DNA from 2 places in the Shewanella sp. M-Br genome. Region 2 is predicted to be linked to the other one. Evidence: riboswitches for the same ligand, from Rfam matches in the RefSeq annotation. Region 2 holds a riboswitch; the other holds the start of a gene.
The links. Region 2 has a riboswitch for cyclic di-GMP ahead of gbpA (N-acetylglucosamine-binding protein GbpA). Riboswitches for the same ligand answer to the same signal wherever they lie in the genome.

Region 1 (8,132 bases), on a different contig from region 2:
TAGAACCAACTCAACGCGATACTGATAATCACGCCAGTGATCATCAATTGCATTAAACAAAAGCCCATAATATCCCGCGCTTTTAAGCCTGCAATCGCCAGCACGGGCAGTGCCCAGAAAGGTTGAATCAAGTTAGTCCACGCATCTCCCCAAGCAACGGCCATTGCGACCCGAGCGACATCAGCACCTAAAGCCTGTGCGGCGGGTAACATAATCGGTGCCTGCACCGCCCATTGGCCACCTCCCGATGGCACAAAAATATTCACAATTCCTGCACTGATAAAGCTCCAAAATGGCAGGCTCTCGGCGCTAGCGATGGCCACAAAACCTTCCGAAATACTTTGGGCTAAACCCGATTGCACCATCACAGCCATAATGCCCGCATAAAAGGGAAATTGGATAACAATCCCTGCGCCGCCCTTAATGGCCTCATTCAAGCTGGTTAATAAACTGCGTGGTGTTTGATGTAAAAGGATGGCGAGGAACAGGAATAAGAAGTTCACTAAATTGAGGTTTAAGCTGCCGCCCTGCACCCAAAAGTAATAACCTAAGTATACAAGCCCAGCGCCACCGACGCTCCAGCCGAGTAAACGGCTATTTTCTAACTTATCCGCAGGACGGCTTTCAGGCTGACGCTCGCTCATATTTGCAGAGTTAAGCTCTAAGGCCGAAGAATCAAGTTCAGCGTCTTTGCCATCAAGGGCGCTTGGGTCAACATAAACACTGTCTTTTTCTTCTGGCAACATAAAGCGATTCACTAAGGGCATGACCACAAACAGAATTGCCACTAACAATAAATTATAACTCGCGAAAATGGTGTCACTGGTGGGGATAATGCCAATTTGCGATTCAGAGAAATGCCCCACCGTCGCTATGGTTAATGGGATCGAACCCGCAAGCCCACCATGCCAAACCACAAAGCCGGAATAGGCGCTGGCGACCAGCAGCCGATAATCCACTTTTACTTTGCGAGCTAAGGCTTTAGCAAATAACGCGCCCACCACTAGCCCAAAACCCCAGTTAATCCAACTGGCGGCCAGTGACACCAAAGTCACTAAAATAATGGCTTGTGGTGCCGACTTAGCCAATCCAGCAATGGCATCGAGCAGCTTTTTAATCGGCGGCGAGCTTGCCAACATAAATCCTGCAACCAGCACTAACAGCATCTGCATCGAAAAACTTAACAGCGTCCAAAAGCCATCGCCCCAATAATTGATGACTTCCAGCGGGGTTTTATGTTCGGCGACCACAGCAGCAATTAATACGACTAAGGTAAGTAAAAGCACGAAAATATAGGGATCGGGTAGATATCGGTCGACGAGTTTGACCAAAGGTTTTGCCGCTTTGTTTAACATAGACTTTCCTTGTTTATTATCTGAACTAAAACGTCAACACGCCCTAGTTCTTATTTGTTTTTATTGAATTTTTATTGAGTCTTAAGCCCACAGATTAAGCGATCTCTAAAGCAGGATAAAGTCTTGAGGGAGTTTTTAACGGTTTGAACTGGTAGCACCAGATATCCAGCTCAACGCACACGCGAGTGCCGATAGCATCTCAAGCTAAAAAACTGATAATATGGCAAAAATTAACTAAGGTGCTCTTTATATGAAAATGTTACTTGCCGTTGTGGTGATTGCTGGGGTGATTTTTTACTTCTTTACCTCGATGAACGGCCAAAAAGCCGCCCAAGAGAATATCCGTTTAGGCAATGAATTTTTAGCGCAAAACAAAACTAAAGAAGGTGTTATCACCACAGCTTCGGGTTTGCAATATCAAGTGTTAACTCAAGGCGATGGCACTGTTCACCCTAAAGCCAGCGATACTGTGACAGTGCATTATCATGGCACTTTGATCGACGGGACTGTGTTCGATAGTTCGGTTGATCGCGGTGAGCCCATCGCATTTCCGCTTAACCGCGTAATTAAAGGTTGGACCGAGGGCGTGCAACTTATGGTCGTTGGCGATAAAGTGCGTTTCTTTATCCCAAGTGAACTCGCCTACGGCAATCGCAGCACGGGCAAAATTGGCGGTGGATCAGTGCTGATTTTTGATGTGGAACTGCTTAAGATTGATTAAATCAGTCTCCAATTAGCCAGTAAGATCAATTGCTGAATAAAAAGCCCTGCGTTATCGCAGGGCTTTTTATCTCTATAACTCAAATAATATTAGTATGTTGAATAATTAAGGACAGCTTGCAGCACCAATATCAACCCATACCGCCGCAACGCCCGGTACATCCCCTTTAGTCCAGTAACTCGCCTTCCATTGACGGCCGTTATAGCTGGTGGTTTGCCCGCCAGTATAGGCGACACCCGCATCCCAACCGAGAGCAACTTGGCTAAGTAGCTGCCATTGATCAGCGGTGCGAGATGGCGTATTGCCCTGCGTCCAGTACTTGGCTTTCCATACCAACTGACTGTGGCTCACAGTATCGCCCGTGTTGTACACCACACTGGTTTGCCAAGCAGGATAGTTACCGGCATTAGGATCGGTTGCATCACAACCACCACCGATCACTTTTGGCGTCACGGTCAGATTCGTCGATGCGCTCGCATCTAAGGCGCCATCGGAAACCAGCACGCTCAAACCATAGCTGGTCGCTTCGGTGACATTAGGCCCAGTGACCACTAAGGTGGCACTATTTTGTCCGGTTGCCGACACGCCAGCGGGCACAGTCCAAGCGTAGGTTAAGGCATCACCGTCGGCATCAGAGGCACTCGCCACTATGCTGACAGTTTTACCCGCCTCCACTGTTGCAGTGGCTGCCACACTCACCACTGGTGCTTGGTTCGGAGTATCTGCCTTGTTAGTCACTGTCACTGAATCTGTGGCAGATAGCCCTTCTGGATCAGTCACTTTGAGACTAAAACTATAGGCAACATCAGTTTGCGTTGCAGCCAATTGAATCGCCGCATTCGCCATATCGGCGTTTGTGATGGCAATCGTTGGGCCAGACACTTGAGTCCAAAGATACGTTAGCGCCTCATTTTCAGGATCACGCGAACCGCTACCATTGAGCACCACATCGGCGGGACCTGTGACATTCACATCCGCGCCCGCATTGGCAATTGGCGCTTTATTCACCGGTGGTGTAGTTCCTTCGCCATGGCCTAAACCTTCGTGCATGGCATTCAGAATGTCACCATTATCGGCATCAAGTTCCCACGCAAAAAGCCCACCAAGTTGATTAGAAAGCACATATTGCCCCTTGGCTTTAACTGAACGAGCATCATCGAAAGTGATTAAATCGCCAGTAGATACCTTGAACAAAGATGGCGCCTCAGCTGTTTCGTCGTAACTGTAAGTCCAACCACTTCCCATATAGTCATTCGCTATCTGACGATAATCCACCACACCAGCTTCCCAAGTACCTTTCACTTTGCCCGTTGCCGTCCCTGTAAAAGGATTATTACCACTGTAGCCATTCACACCTGTCCAGCCGCGGCCGTACATAGCGGCACCGACCACAATTTTCCCCGGGGTCACGCCTTGGCCTAACAGCGCATTAACGCCATTAGCTGTGGTGTAACGGGTATTGGGATCCCAACTCGCTTCATACAGATTGGTTTGATGGCCGAGTTCAGTATTAGTCCAACCACCATTAAAGTCGTAACTCATCAAGAAGATGTAATCCATGTACTGCTGAGCAGCCTGATAATCGACTTTTTGAATTTTATCGTCACCAGCGCTAATCGCTGAGGTCAGCTCATAGGTACGACCCGTTTCGGCGCTTAGTTCATCAAGCATCGCCCGCAGTTCACGCATCAGAGTCACATAGGTTTCACCGTCATTGGCATTACCTAAATTTGGGTTAGCGCCATTCCCCCCTGGAAATTCCCAGTCGATATCAACGCCATCGAAGAATTTCCATGTCTGTAGAAACTCTTTCACCGAAGCGACAAAGATATCGCGCTTGGTTTTATCACCGAAGAAAAAGAAGGGATCCGAGAGGGTCCAACCACCGACCGAAGGTAAAATCTTCAAATCTGGATGTGCTTGCTTAAGTGCCATCAATTGACCAAAGTTACCTTTGTAAGGATCTGAATGCTCACTCACTCCCGCCTGCGGTATTTGAATCGCCGCCCAAGGATCGTGAATCGCAACTTTAAAATCACCACGACCACTACAGGCACGTTGCAACGCTTCGAAACTGCCTTCGATTTCTTTCAAGCTATCATTGATGCCATCACCACCACAAATTGGGGTAAAGCCATATAAAATATGGGTTAAGTTTTGCGCAGGTATCTTATCGACCGGGAATTTACGACCGTATACGCCCCATTCGACAAAGTAACCTCCCACCACTTTGCCTGATTTATTAGCATAGGGACGGTTGTTTTCTTTTAGGGGAGCATTGAGTGGCACTAAATGGCTGCCGTCGGTATCAGCCACGAGGATTTGTTTAGCATCACTCGCCGTACAGCCATCGCTGTTACACAGTTGTACTTGCATCTGATAACGGCCGCCCTTGTTCACCTTAAAGTTAGCGGTTCCCGACGCGCCAGATGGGCCTTCCCAAACTACATTGCCGTTGAGCAACACTTGAGCTTTATTGCCCACATCGCCACTCCAAAGGTTCCAACTGACGGAGACATCGGCGGCATCTTTCACCGTAACTAATTGATTGTAAGCGGTAGCCGCTTGATTCACTTCAATAATAGCGAACTTAGTTTCGCCCCAACCTAAAGTCGGTTTACCGGGCGCCGCTGCAAAAACGCTGGCACTGATGGTAGATGCCAGCGCTGATGCCACTAGCAAGGCTGATGTTGAAATTTGAGTCTTGAACATGAGATATCCCTATTGAATTTTTATATGAATCAATAAGGCAAACAAAGCGTAGACAGGAAACAGCACTCTCTTAAAACCATGCAAAACGACTGACAACTGCACGAAGAAAAACCTGTGGTATCCCCGCTATCATAGGTACAGACGAACCCTTAGACCGGAGGCTTTGCGTCCCAGTTTTTCAACTGGTTTGCCTTTTACACACAATGACAACGTTGTCATTGCAAATATCAGCATAAGCGTAAGCGCAATAAAATTGCAACAAAATATTATCAACTGTGTTATTGGCTAAAATCGTAAATAGAACTAGGCATCTGATAAGAAAGGAATTATGCAAATTAAACTATCGCTAATATTTACTTTGGGTAATGAGGATCATCTGAATACTTTAAGAATAAAAAAACAGGACTCGATATGCCAAAGACATCACAAGTCCTGCTTTATATTTCACAATTTACGTCGCTTATGCAGCTAAAACTCAATCACTAAACATTCATGGCGCAAACCATTGTTGAGCAACATTATGATCCTTATGCGCGGGGCATTTATTATTCTTATGCGCGGGGGTAGTCCCTTGCGAGCATCACAGATAAACCGCGGCAAACCAAGGTTTCCATATCATCGACACGATTGATTTTCATCTCAGCTAAGGGCGCGCTCAATGCCATTTGCTTTAAGCTTTCGAGACAGCCTTTGTAGTAAGGAGCGCTATTCATCATACCGCCAGCGAGCCAAATTCGATTGGGATTAAATAAATTAACCGCCCACGCTAATCCCATGCCGAGATAACTGCCCGCGCGATATAAATCATCCTGAGTGGAGATTTTACGGCTGCGCACTGAATCGCCACTGGCCAGTTGCTCTAAACTAAACTCGCCAGATTCTGTCATCACGCGACAAGGCCCCAACTCCCCCGCCACGCCCGTCGCTCCCGTAAAGACTTGTCCATTAAAAGCAATAGACATACCGATCCCAGTGCCGCACATGACCAATAACTCACAGGCATATTTGGCATCACAAGTCGCTTGCATACCCGCATCGATATCGTTGCAGATAAACTTAAGCTCACCCTGGGTTTTGACTGTATCAAAGCTCAATCCATTGAGTCCAGGTAAAGATTTACAAGAAACCAAACGATTATTTTGTACCAGTCCAGGTACGGCAATCGCTAGTTGGTAATGCTGTAAATCATAATCACGTTCAAAAGCCGCGATTTGATTATTTAACTCTTCAATTTTAAAACCTTCACCTGTGGGGATTTTATATTGTTCTGTATGTCCCGCGAGCTGAAGTTCGAACAGGGCTTTGGTACCGCCCACATCTATTGTTAGTATTTGCATCGCTTACTCCACTGATACATGTGCCCCACTCTGACCCCGAGTAGAGATGGCAAATGTTAGCATAGGGTCCAAATGTTAGCGATTGAATAAAACTTAAGTTGCTAATTTTTAAGGAACAAGTCCTAATTAAAACATGACCAACCTTTTATTTAATTCACTTTTCATGCTCAAAATCACATAAATAAATTAACAACAAACCCCATAACCTCAAGCGTCTTACCTGCACAAATTCACGATTGTATACAAAATCCTTTATTCGCTACCCTTGCATCTAGCGCGCTAGACTTGCGATAATCCGAGCCGGTTAAAACTCAAATCAACATAAACCTATTCATCCTTAGGCGATCTTCGCCTACCGACTCGCATAGCATGCCAGTCTCTATTGGAGCCCATATGTCACAATCAATCGCTAACCGTCTCGGTGCTATTCGTAACGAATTAACATCTGCTAATCTCGATGCTTTTATTATTCCCCGTGCCGACGAATATCTGGGCGAATATGTGCCAGCACATAACGAACGTTTGTACTGGGCAACCAACTTTACCGGTTCGGCGGGTATGGCTATCGTATTGAAAGATAAAGCCGCAATATTTACCGATGGCCGCTATACGGTTCAAGTTCGTTTGCAAGTCGATGCCACACTTTTCAGTTATGAAAGCCTAACCGATACACCACAAATTGAGTGGTTATGTGACACGCTACCAGCAGGATCTCGCGTTGGTTTCGATGCGCGCTTACACACCTTAGCTTGGTATGAAAATGCCAAAGCAACCTTAAATAAATCCCAAATCGAATTAGTTGCAGTTGAACAAAACCCTATCGATTTGCATTGGCAGAATCGGCCAGCACAGTCGAACGCGCCTATCACTTTGTTTAGCAACGAGAGTGCTGGTAAAACCAGCCTGCAAAAACGCATTGAAATTGGTGCCTTAGTAAAAAAAGCCGGTGGTGATGTTGCCTTAATCGCCGCCTTAGATTCTTTCTGCTGGCTACTCAACATTCGCGGCAATGATGTACCGCGACTACCCGTTGTACTCGGCAGTGCTCTGGTCCACGCCAATGGCGATATGCAGCTTTTCACCGATTTAAGCAAACTCCCAGAGGGCATTGAGGAGCATGTTGGCGCTGGCGTAAGCTTTAAGGGCGAGGCATCTCTTGCCGATACACTCGCCAGCATGCAGGATGTAAAACTACTGGCCGATCCGAATTCTGCAAACGCTTGGGCACAAAACATTGCCCGTGAGGCAGGAGCAAAATTGATAGCTGGAATCGATCCTGTCGCTTTACCTAAAGCGCAGAAAAACGCCGCAGAACTGGCCGGCATGCGTGCCTGCCATATCCGCGATGGCGTCGCAGTGAGTCGATTCCTTGCATGGCTCGATGCCGAAGTGGCGGCCAATCGCATGCACGATGAAGCCACCCTTGCGGATAAATTGGAAAGCTTTCGCCTAGAAGATGAGCGTTACCGCGAGCCAAGTTTCGACACGATTTCAGCTGCCGGTCCTAATGCCGCTATGTGCCATTACAATCACAACAATGGCACACCAGCCATGATGACAATGGACAGCATCTACTTAGTGGATTCTGGCGCTCAGTATATTGACGGCACGACAGATGTGACCCGTACCATTGCGATAGGTGAAGTGACCGATGAGCATAAAAAAATGGTCACGCTGGTGCTAAAAGGTCATATCGCGCTAGACCAAGCACGCTTCCCGAAAGGCACTTCAGGCCAGCAGCTCGACGCCTTCGCCCGCCAATATCTATGGCAACATGGCTTTGATTACGACCACGGCACAGGCCATGGTGTGGGCCACTTTTTAAGTGTGCACGAAGGTCCACAGCGCATAGGCAAGAATGTTAACGCTATTGCCCTGATGCCAGGCATGGTGCTTTCCAACGAGCCGGGTTACTACCGCGCCGACGATTTCGGTATTCGCTTAGAAAACCTCGTCGTCGTTCAGCACTGTGAAGCACTTAAAGGGGCTGAGCGTGAAATGTATGAG
Region 2 (8,132 bases):
CACGGCACCTAACAAGCCTGCAATGACTAATGCAACAGATCCGCCAGACACTTGATAACCACCCAGCTGCGACTGACGTTGACGCAGTGCCATAACAATTGGCAAGAAGATAATCATCACGACCAATGGTACGGCCGCAAATCCCAGTACCGCCACAAAGCCTTCAGGCAAATACAAGGCACACAAAACAGGCGGAATAAAGGTCAGTAACCAAGTTTGAATACGGCCGGCAAACGTTTCTTTGGCGCGAGTTAATTCGGCGATAAAGTCATATAAACTTAAGGTCACACCGAGGAATGAAGTCACTAAGGCTAAGTCAGCGAATAATGAAATACATTTGCTGATCCAAGGCGTATGAGCAATATCCTGCAATGCCGTGACGAGTGAAGGTAGTGAACCTTCAAAACTATTCACCTCATATCCGCCTACTGTGCCTAAAGTCACCAATAACCACAGAACATAACAAGCAAGTGGGATAGTCGAGCCGATTAACAACACTTTACGCAGTGATACCGCATCGCCATCGAGATAACGAACTAAAGTGGCGATACAGACGTGGAAACCAAACGAAGTAAACACCACGGGAATTGCCGCCATCCAATTGCTGGTCATAGACTCGGCAATCGCGCCAGTTGCCATGCTAGCAATACTGACTTCGGGCAATAAAAATAATACCACCACCACGAGCAATAGAATCATTAACGAAAATAGGAAACGTGACACTTTATCGACCCAAGCAACACCTAGCGCCGCAAAGCCACCGAGCACCAGTGTAAATAACAACACTGCGACTTGATTATCGAGCACGATATCGAACATGTTCTTCGCTTTAAGCACTAATAACGAAGAGCCGCCGGTGAGATAAGCCGCGGTCAAGGCAAATAATAAACTCAGGAAAGAAGCACCTTGAATTATTTGACCTTTTTTACCCAGTAACTTACCCGTAATAGCATGCACGTTATCCCCCACGCCAGTGCGTAAGTTAATTTCGAGCATAAGTAATGAGGTATAGGCGGACACGCCCCAAATAACGACGAGTAACACTAAAGCAGGGATAATACCTAAAGCCGCTGTGGCTAAAGGTAACGCTAACATACCTGCGCCAATGGCCGTCCCGGCAACGATGGCGATCGAGCCTAACATTTTTGAATTCACACAATAGTCCTGTTCAATAATTAATTATTATTTTATTTGAGTAAGATTTGAACCGATAAAGCCTTGCGTCTTAAATCGAAATAAGCGACACATCACTTAAAGCATCCAATCAGATCTCGACCTAGCAGATCAATTGGCCCCAATAGCTTTTGAATGTTTCAACCCAGTAGCCATTGAGGCTAACTAAATCGATTATTGAAAAATGGCATGACTTTCAATTGTGATAGCCCAAATGAATGTACCGATATAAGCATCGATTAAATAGATAGTTTGGGACATTAACAGAGCCAAACCCAGTGGGCAAGCCAGTTGTGAACAAAGAAGGGTAGCAAACGATACGGTAACAACTTAATAGCGCTGTGATAAACGAAAATATACAAGCCAACAAAATCGCTACCTTTGTTGAGAATATATCGGATGCAGCATTGAGCTTAAACCGAGGTAAAGCGCATCTTTCACCATCGAGAGCATGCAAAATATGGGCTTAAACACACGGATATGTTTAAGCCCAATGACACCTTTTTGAAGCTAGGTTAGCTCAAAAAGTTAATTTACAGCTCAGTCCACGCCATAGCCCAAGAAGCGCCAACACCTGGCTCAAATCCTGTGGCAGAAGCCGACCACTGCACGCAATAGCCGCTATAAGGGAATGGCTTACATTGATACACTTTGCCATTTTTAGGCTGTAACACTGTAGTACCTGCAACGTAACCTTTCACGCCTGCTGGGAATACAAAATCAGCTTCTGGTGCAGGAGCTTGATCCTTTAAGAAGAGATCAAAGTTCTGCTGAATAACATCACCTTGTTTAGGCTCAGCTTTTACCTGCAAATGATAATGCCCAGCTTTAGGCTCAACGACGTCTAACACTAAGCTAGCACTGGTATTGTTAACAGTTTGGCTCACAAAACCTGCCGCTGTGCCATCATGGCTAAACAAATACGCTGACACTAGCATCTCGGCGTTACTGGTCACATCAAAGCTGACCTTCGCCGCACCATCGATAATTTGATAATCGTCGGCAAGTGAAGTGACTTCTAAGCTGTTGCCCGGAGCAGGAGCTAAATCAAATCCCACTTCGACACGCTCAATACCTGAGTTTTTCGCTGTAAAAATGTCGTTTTTGCCATACACAGGCTCAATCACACCCGATGCATTTTTTTGTCCCGCTTTTAACTGGGACTGCTGGGCGTTAATCGCGCTCGCTAATAGGAAAGGCCAATTTTGTTTATCACCTTGAGTCGCATCGCTAATGGTAATGACTGTTTGCTTAGCCGCTTGCTCACCATTGGCGTCAAACACCCGGGTCATCACTTTATCGCCTGCTTTTAGATCGAGTGACGGATTGATATCCCCCACATCTTGCCATTCACTCGGCACAACAGGACCCGAGCCCAAGTTCACATCGATAGCATTATAGAAACTATTCGTCGTATCTCCCACTTCCCACACGGCCAAGATCACTTGATAACCACTGCGACCTTCTGGCACGTAGCAGTCATGGGTCACTAACTTAGGCGGCTGTTCCATACCACCATCAACTACGCAAAAGGGTGCTAAGTCAAAGCTCGCTCGGCTCAAAGCTTGGTTTGGGTTCCAATCTTGGCGAGTTAAATAGTAACGCCAATTACGGGTGACATGATTTGCTGTGAACTGCCAACTGAACTTATTCCAGCCCGCTTTAATATCCGTCTTTGCCCAACGGCTCGGACTTTGTTCATCCAAAGGTGAAAAAGCACCATTGCCAGCGCTCGCCAGTTTGCCATCAGCAGGACCTGATTCAGGAAAACCCGATGGCCCCTCAACACTTTGCGGCTCCCATTGCACCGCGCCACAATTGGCATTTTTACCTGTTTTACAGGCATATGAACGCGATTCAGGTGCCACAACATAACCGTGCGCCTGCGCAGAGATACTCACAAACGCATTCGTCGCCATTACTGCCGCGGCCAATAAACTCAATTTAGAAATAGGGGAAAAAACAGTAGGATTTGCCACTTTAATGCACTCCATTGATTGCCTATCATCCTAAACATAATGATAGGCTTAGATATAAAAGTGGTATTTGGGCAAACAACAGCATTAAACAGCAGTCGTTTATCTTTCACAGAAATCGAATTCTGCGGCAACTCCGCTTCTTAGTTCACTAAAAAATCCATTTACAACCTTAGACCGGAAGCTTTGCGTCCTAACTTTTCAATTAGTTTGCCAAATACAGTCGTTATCATTGAGTCACTACGAGTTAACAGTATGTAACTAAGTAGAAATGACTTGGCTAAATTAGCAACAAAAGACAACGTTGTCAAAAAATAATTCATTTATATTCATTGAGTTACAGAATGTGGATCGGTATTTTTCTGACACCTGTCAAACATTTATCAGCACCTACTGTTATAAACTCGTGCTTGAAACTAAATCTTACCTAGGTATAATGCCCACCTCGCTTCGGGGGAGTAGCTAACTGGATTTCGAGCCATCGTCATTTAGGGTGAACATCAACATACTTGGCAACATGCCATGGTGTTCACAGCAAATCATAGATTTGCCCAGCAAGACCTGAGCACAATGACCGCACCTAGGGGTGGACGGTTTATTGTGCTTATGTCATAACCACCCCTAAAGGATCACACTTGGAAGCCCTACTTGCCTCAACCTTTACGGTTGCTATCGCCGAAATTGGTGATAAAACTCAATTGCTTGCACTAATCCTCGCCGCAAGATTTAAAAATAAAACCGCCATTATTTTAGGTATTTTGCTGTCGACATTATTTAACCATTTTGCCGCAGCTTGGATTGGCCAATGGGCGATTAACTGGGTAAGCCCTGATCTTGCACGTTATTTAGTGGCTGCGTCCTTCTTCGCGATCGCTCTTTGGGTGTTAATCCCCGATAAAGTCGATGCAGAAGAGAGCCATTTCTATAAAATGGGCCCCTTTCTCGCCACCTTTATCCTGTTTTTTATCGCCGAAATGGGGGATAAAACGCAAATAGCAACTGTGGTATTAGCCGCAAAATACGATTCATTAACTATGGTGGTTGCTGGCACAACCTTAGGCATGCTGCTTGCTAACGTACCCGTAGTAATCGCAGGCCACTTCAGCGCCGAAAAATTGCCTATGTTGTGGATACACCGTGGCTGCGCCGTATTGTTCGCACTACTGGGTGTCGCGACCCTGTTCTTCTAAGAATCGAGGCAGGGGTTTTGCTGCAGAATAAAATTTCTTCACGCAATATTTTATTCTTTTAAACCTAACCGTTTTGCAAGTCGGTGCAAATTACCTGTATCGATTTGCAATATTCTTGCACACGCAGCCCAATTTTGTTGATTCGCGGCTAAAACTTGGCGAATAAGTTGACGCTGATATCTCTCAGTCGCAGCCTTAAGCCCCAGCATAACACTGGAATTATCTTGCGATTGTCCCTCACGACAGGCCGACTCAGACCTAAATGCTAATTCACTGGCTGGCGTTGCGGCATCTGATGGTCTATCTTCGTCGACTGTTCTGTGTGCTTGATTCATCAAAGAATCGAGCTGAAAATGTTTATCACTTAAGCTGATATAAGCCGTTTTTAGCTCGGCTTTCGCCAACACCGCAGCCCTGTGTATCGCATGCTCTAGCTCACGCACATTACCCGGCCATGTGTATTGCTCTAATAACTGCTGCGCTGCGGGTGTGATATTGATATGGGTGAGTCCTAACTTCGCTTTACAACGTTCAAGAAAAAAACCTGTCAGCATGACAATATCTTGCCCACGCTCTCTTAATGGTGCTACGTGGATAGGAAATACGCTCAACCTATGGTAAAGGTCGAAACGAAAACGCCCTTCCGTTGCCTCTTGGTGCAAAATTCGATTAGTGGCGGCAATAATCCGAGTATTCACTTTTAGGCTCTTATCACTGCCCACTCGCTGTAATTCACCGTATTGTAAAACCCTCAATAACTTAGCTTGCAGCCCCAAAGGAAGCTCCCCGATTTCATCTAAAAACAAGGTCCCCTTGTCTGCGAGTTCAAACTTGCCTTGCCTATGACTGATTGCCCCCGTAAATGCCCCTTTTACATGCCCAAATAACTCGCTTTCGGCGACGGACTCAGGCAGTGCAGCGCAGTTCAAATAGATAAGTGATTTATCGGCTCTGGTCGATTGATTATGTATCGCCGCGGCCACTAACTCCTTACCCACGCCAGTTTCGCCGGTAATTAATACCGATAAATCAGTGCCTGCCACGGCACTTATCTGCTGCTTTAGCGATTGGATCTGTGTGGATTGCCCTATGATCTCCTGCTGACTAGCAGGACGATTGAGCACCTCAGTGCCATTGGAAACTTCAACAACTTGGGATTCTAGCTGTTGCATCAATAACGCAGTATTAAGACTGGCTGCGGCCAGTGCGCTGATCACACGCAACTCGCTGTCACTAAAACCATCAAACTGATGAGGGTTGAAACCATCAATGGTGAGCGCCCCAATTAAGCGATCGTTCGCGATTAGTGGTAAACCAATGCAAGCATGTACATGTAAGTTCGCACTATGATGTGGAATTAAACCATCATACGGATCGGGAAGTTCACTGTCGGCTGGGAAACGAACCACATCGCCAGCACGGGCGATAGCCTCTAATCTCGGATGTTCACTAATTTGAAAGCGCCGCCCTAACACTTCGGCAAAGAGCCCATCTATCGCCAAGGGGACAAATTGCTGCTCCCGAAATGCCAATAATGCCGCAGCATCACAATTGACACGCCGCCTGACCACTGCCAACAAACGCTCAAATCTGTCTTGCGTCGACACGCCGACAGTTAAATCTAAGGCTAACTGAGTTAAATCAGCATGGGCACTCATAGCACATCCACAGTCAAATAAAGTCATATTGACAACAGTGTAATGTCAAATTGACAAATATCAAATTGTCATTATGACACCAGCAAGTAATTTTAAATGTTGAAATACGTTAATATAAATAAAAATCAATACCTTAGAATATTGGCATAGTGAGTGCAATAAGAGATTTAACTAAATAAGCAAGATTTACGTAGCGTATTCATTATTAATTATCACAGGTGTATTTATGACTATTCATGTAAAAAACAATATCCACTGGGTGGGTCAACGCGATTGGGAAGTGCAAGATTTTCATGGTACTGAGTACAAGATAACTAAAGGCACAAGCTACAATAGCTACCTTATCCGTGAAGAAAAAACCGTGTTAATTGATACAGTTGATCATCGGTTTAGCCAGCAATTCTTACAAAATCTTGAAGCTGAAATTAATTTAACCGACATAGACTATATTGTGATGAACCATGCAGAGGAAGACCACTCAGGCGCCCTGACTGCATTAATGGCCAAAATTCCTAACACTCCAATTTACTGCAGTGAAAATGCGGTCGACTCCATTGTAGGACATCACCACCACCCAGAATGGAATTTCATTACCGTAAAGACAGGGGATAGTTTAGCGATAGGCAATGGTAAGCAACTGATATTTATCGAAGCACCTATGTTGCATTGGCCAGATAGCATGATGACATACCTCACCGAAGATGCGGTTTTATTCAGTAACGATGCCTTTGGCCAACACTATTGCGACGAACATTTATTCAATGATGAGGTTGATCAAAATGAATTAATGGAGCAATGCCTACGGTACTACTCAAACATTTTAACGCCCTTTAGCAGCCTAGTGACGGCTAAAATTCACGAAGTATTAAGCTTTAATTTACCTGTAAATATGATCGCAACTTCACATGGCATTGTGTGGCGTGATAATCCAGCCCAAATTATTCACCAATATTTAGCTTGGGCCGACGCTTATCAAGAAGACCGCATCACGATTTTCTACGACTCTATGTCCAATAATACTCGCATGATGGCCGACGGTATTGCTCAAGGTATCCATGATGTTGACCCCAATGTAGCGGTAAAAGTGTATAACGTCGCACGTCATGATAAAAACGAAATCCTTGCACAGGCATTTAGGTCAAAAGGTATTTTAGTCGGCTCATCCACCATGAATAATGTGATGATGCCTAAAATTGCCGCCATGCTTGAAGAAATTACGGGCCTGCGTTTTCGCAATAAAAAGGCGGCAGCTTTTGGTAGTTATGGCTGGAATGGCGGCGCAGTCGATAGAATTCACACTCGTTTGATGGATGCTGGTTTCGAAACCTCGGTGGGATTAAAAGTCAAATGGCGTCCCGATCGTGATGCGATGCAAGAATGCCGTCAGCACGGCCAGCGAATCGCGCGAGAATGGGCATTGCGTCCCCTCGATAGCGCGAATAGTCGCTCTATCATTAATCAAGTCATGTCAAAACCTAACCAAGCCACCACAGCCAGTCAAATAGCTAAAAATACTGCTACTAATAACGTCCCTATGACTGCACCTATTGCAACAAAAGCGTGCGAATTAAATGATACACAATCAATGACTTGCACCGTTTGCCAATGGGTTTACGACCCTGAAAAAGGAGAACCTAATCAAGATGTCATTGCTGGCACACCTTGGACTCAAGTGGCCGAAGACTTCCTCTGTCCCGAATGTGGCCTAGGTAAAAGCGTTTTCGCTGTCATAAAAAATGAGGTGACTAATGCCTAAGCCAATCGTCATTATCGGCAGTGGATTCGCGGCATATCAGCTAGTCAAAACACTACGACGTTTAAACCGCGAACAACCGATTACAGTTATCACAGCCGACTCTGGTGACGAATACCATAAACCAGATTTAAGCCATGTGTTTAGCCTTAAAAAAATGGCGTCAGACCTCATAAAATTGACCGCGACTGAATTTGCACATGAGCAACAAATTGATGTAATAAATCACTGTGAAGTCATAAAAATAGATAAAGTTCGTCAGGTAGTCTGTTGCCATCAAGGACGCGAAATTGCGTACAAAAAATTAGTGCTTGCCACGGGTGCACGACCCTTTATTCCGCCTATAGAGGGGGATGGCGTCGATATCATCCACACAGTTAAC

Region 1: another riboswitch for cyclic di-GMP. It lies ahead of AAA952_RS13615 (glycosyl hydrolase family 18 protein); the one in region 2 lies ahead of gbpA (N-acetylglucosamine-binding protein GbpA).

The regions. Positions count from the first base shown of each region.
Region 1 is NZ_BJBV01000015.1:22,944-31,075, reverse strand. It holds gene AAA952_RS13625 (short-chain fatty acid transporter) at 1-1,355, opposite strand, end outside; gene AAA952_RS13620 (FKBP-type peptidyl-prolyl cis-trans isomerase) at 1,606-2,076, shown strand; gene AAA952_RS13615 (glycosyl hydrolase family 18 protein) at 2,182-4,788, opposite strand; cyclic di-GMP riboswitch class I at 4,902-4,990, opposite strand; gene AAA952_RS13610 (ROK family protein) at 5,340-6,125, opposite strand; gene AAA952_RS13605 (aminopeptidase P family protein) at 6,519-8,132, shown strand, end outside.
Region 2 is NZ_BJBV01000012.1:15,114-23,245, reverse strand. It holds gene AAA952_RS11595 (aromatic amino acid transport family protein) at 1-1,143, opposite strand, end outside; gene gbpA (N-acetylglucosamine-binding protein GbpA) at 1,707-3,152, opposite strand; cyclic di-GMP riboswitch class I at 3,276-3,374, opposite strand; yybP-ykoY riboswitch at 3,598-3,701, shown strand; gene AAA952_RS11585 (TMEM165/GDT1 family protein) at 3,785-4,339, shown strand; gene norR (nitric oxide reductase transcriptional regulator NorR) at 4,390-5,997, opposite strand; gene norV (anaerobic nitric oxide reductase flavorubredoxin) at 6,224-7,753, shown strand; gene norW (NADH:flavorubredoxin reductase NorW) at 7,746-8,132, shown strand, end outside.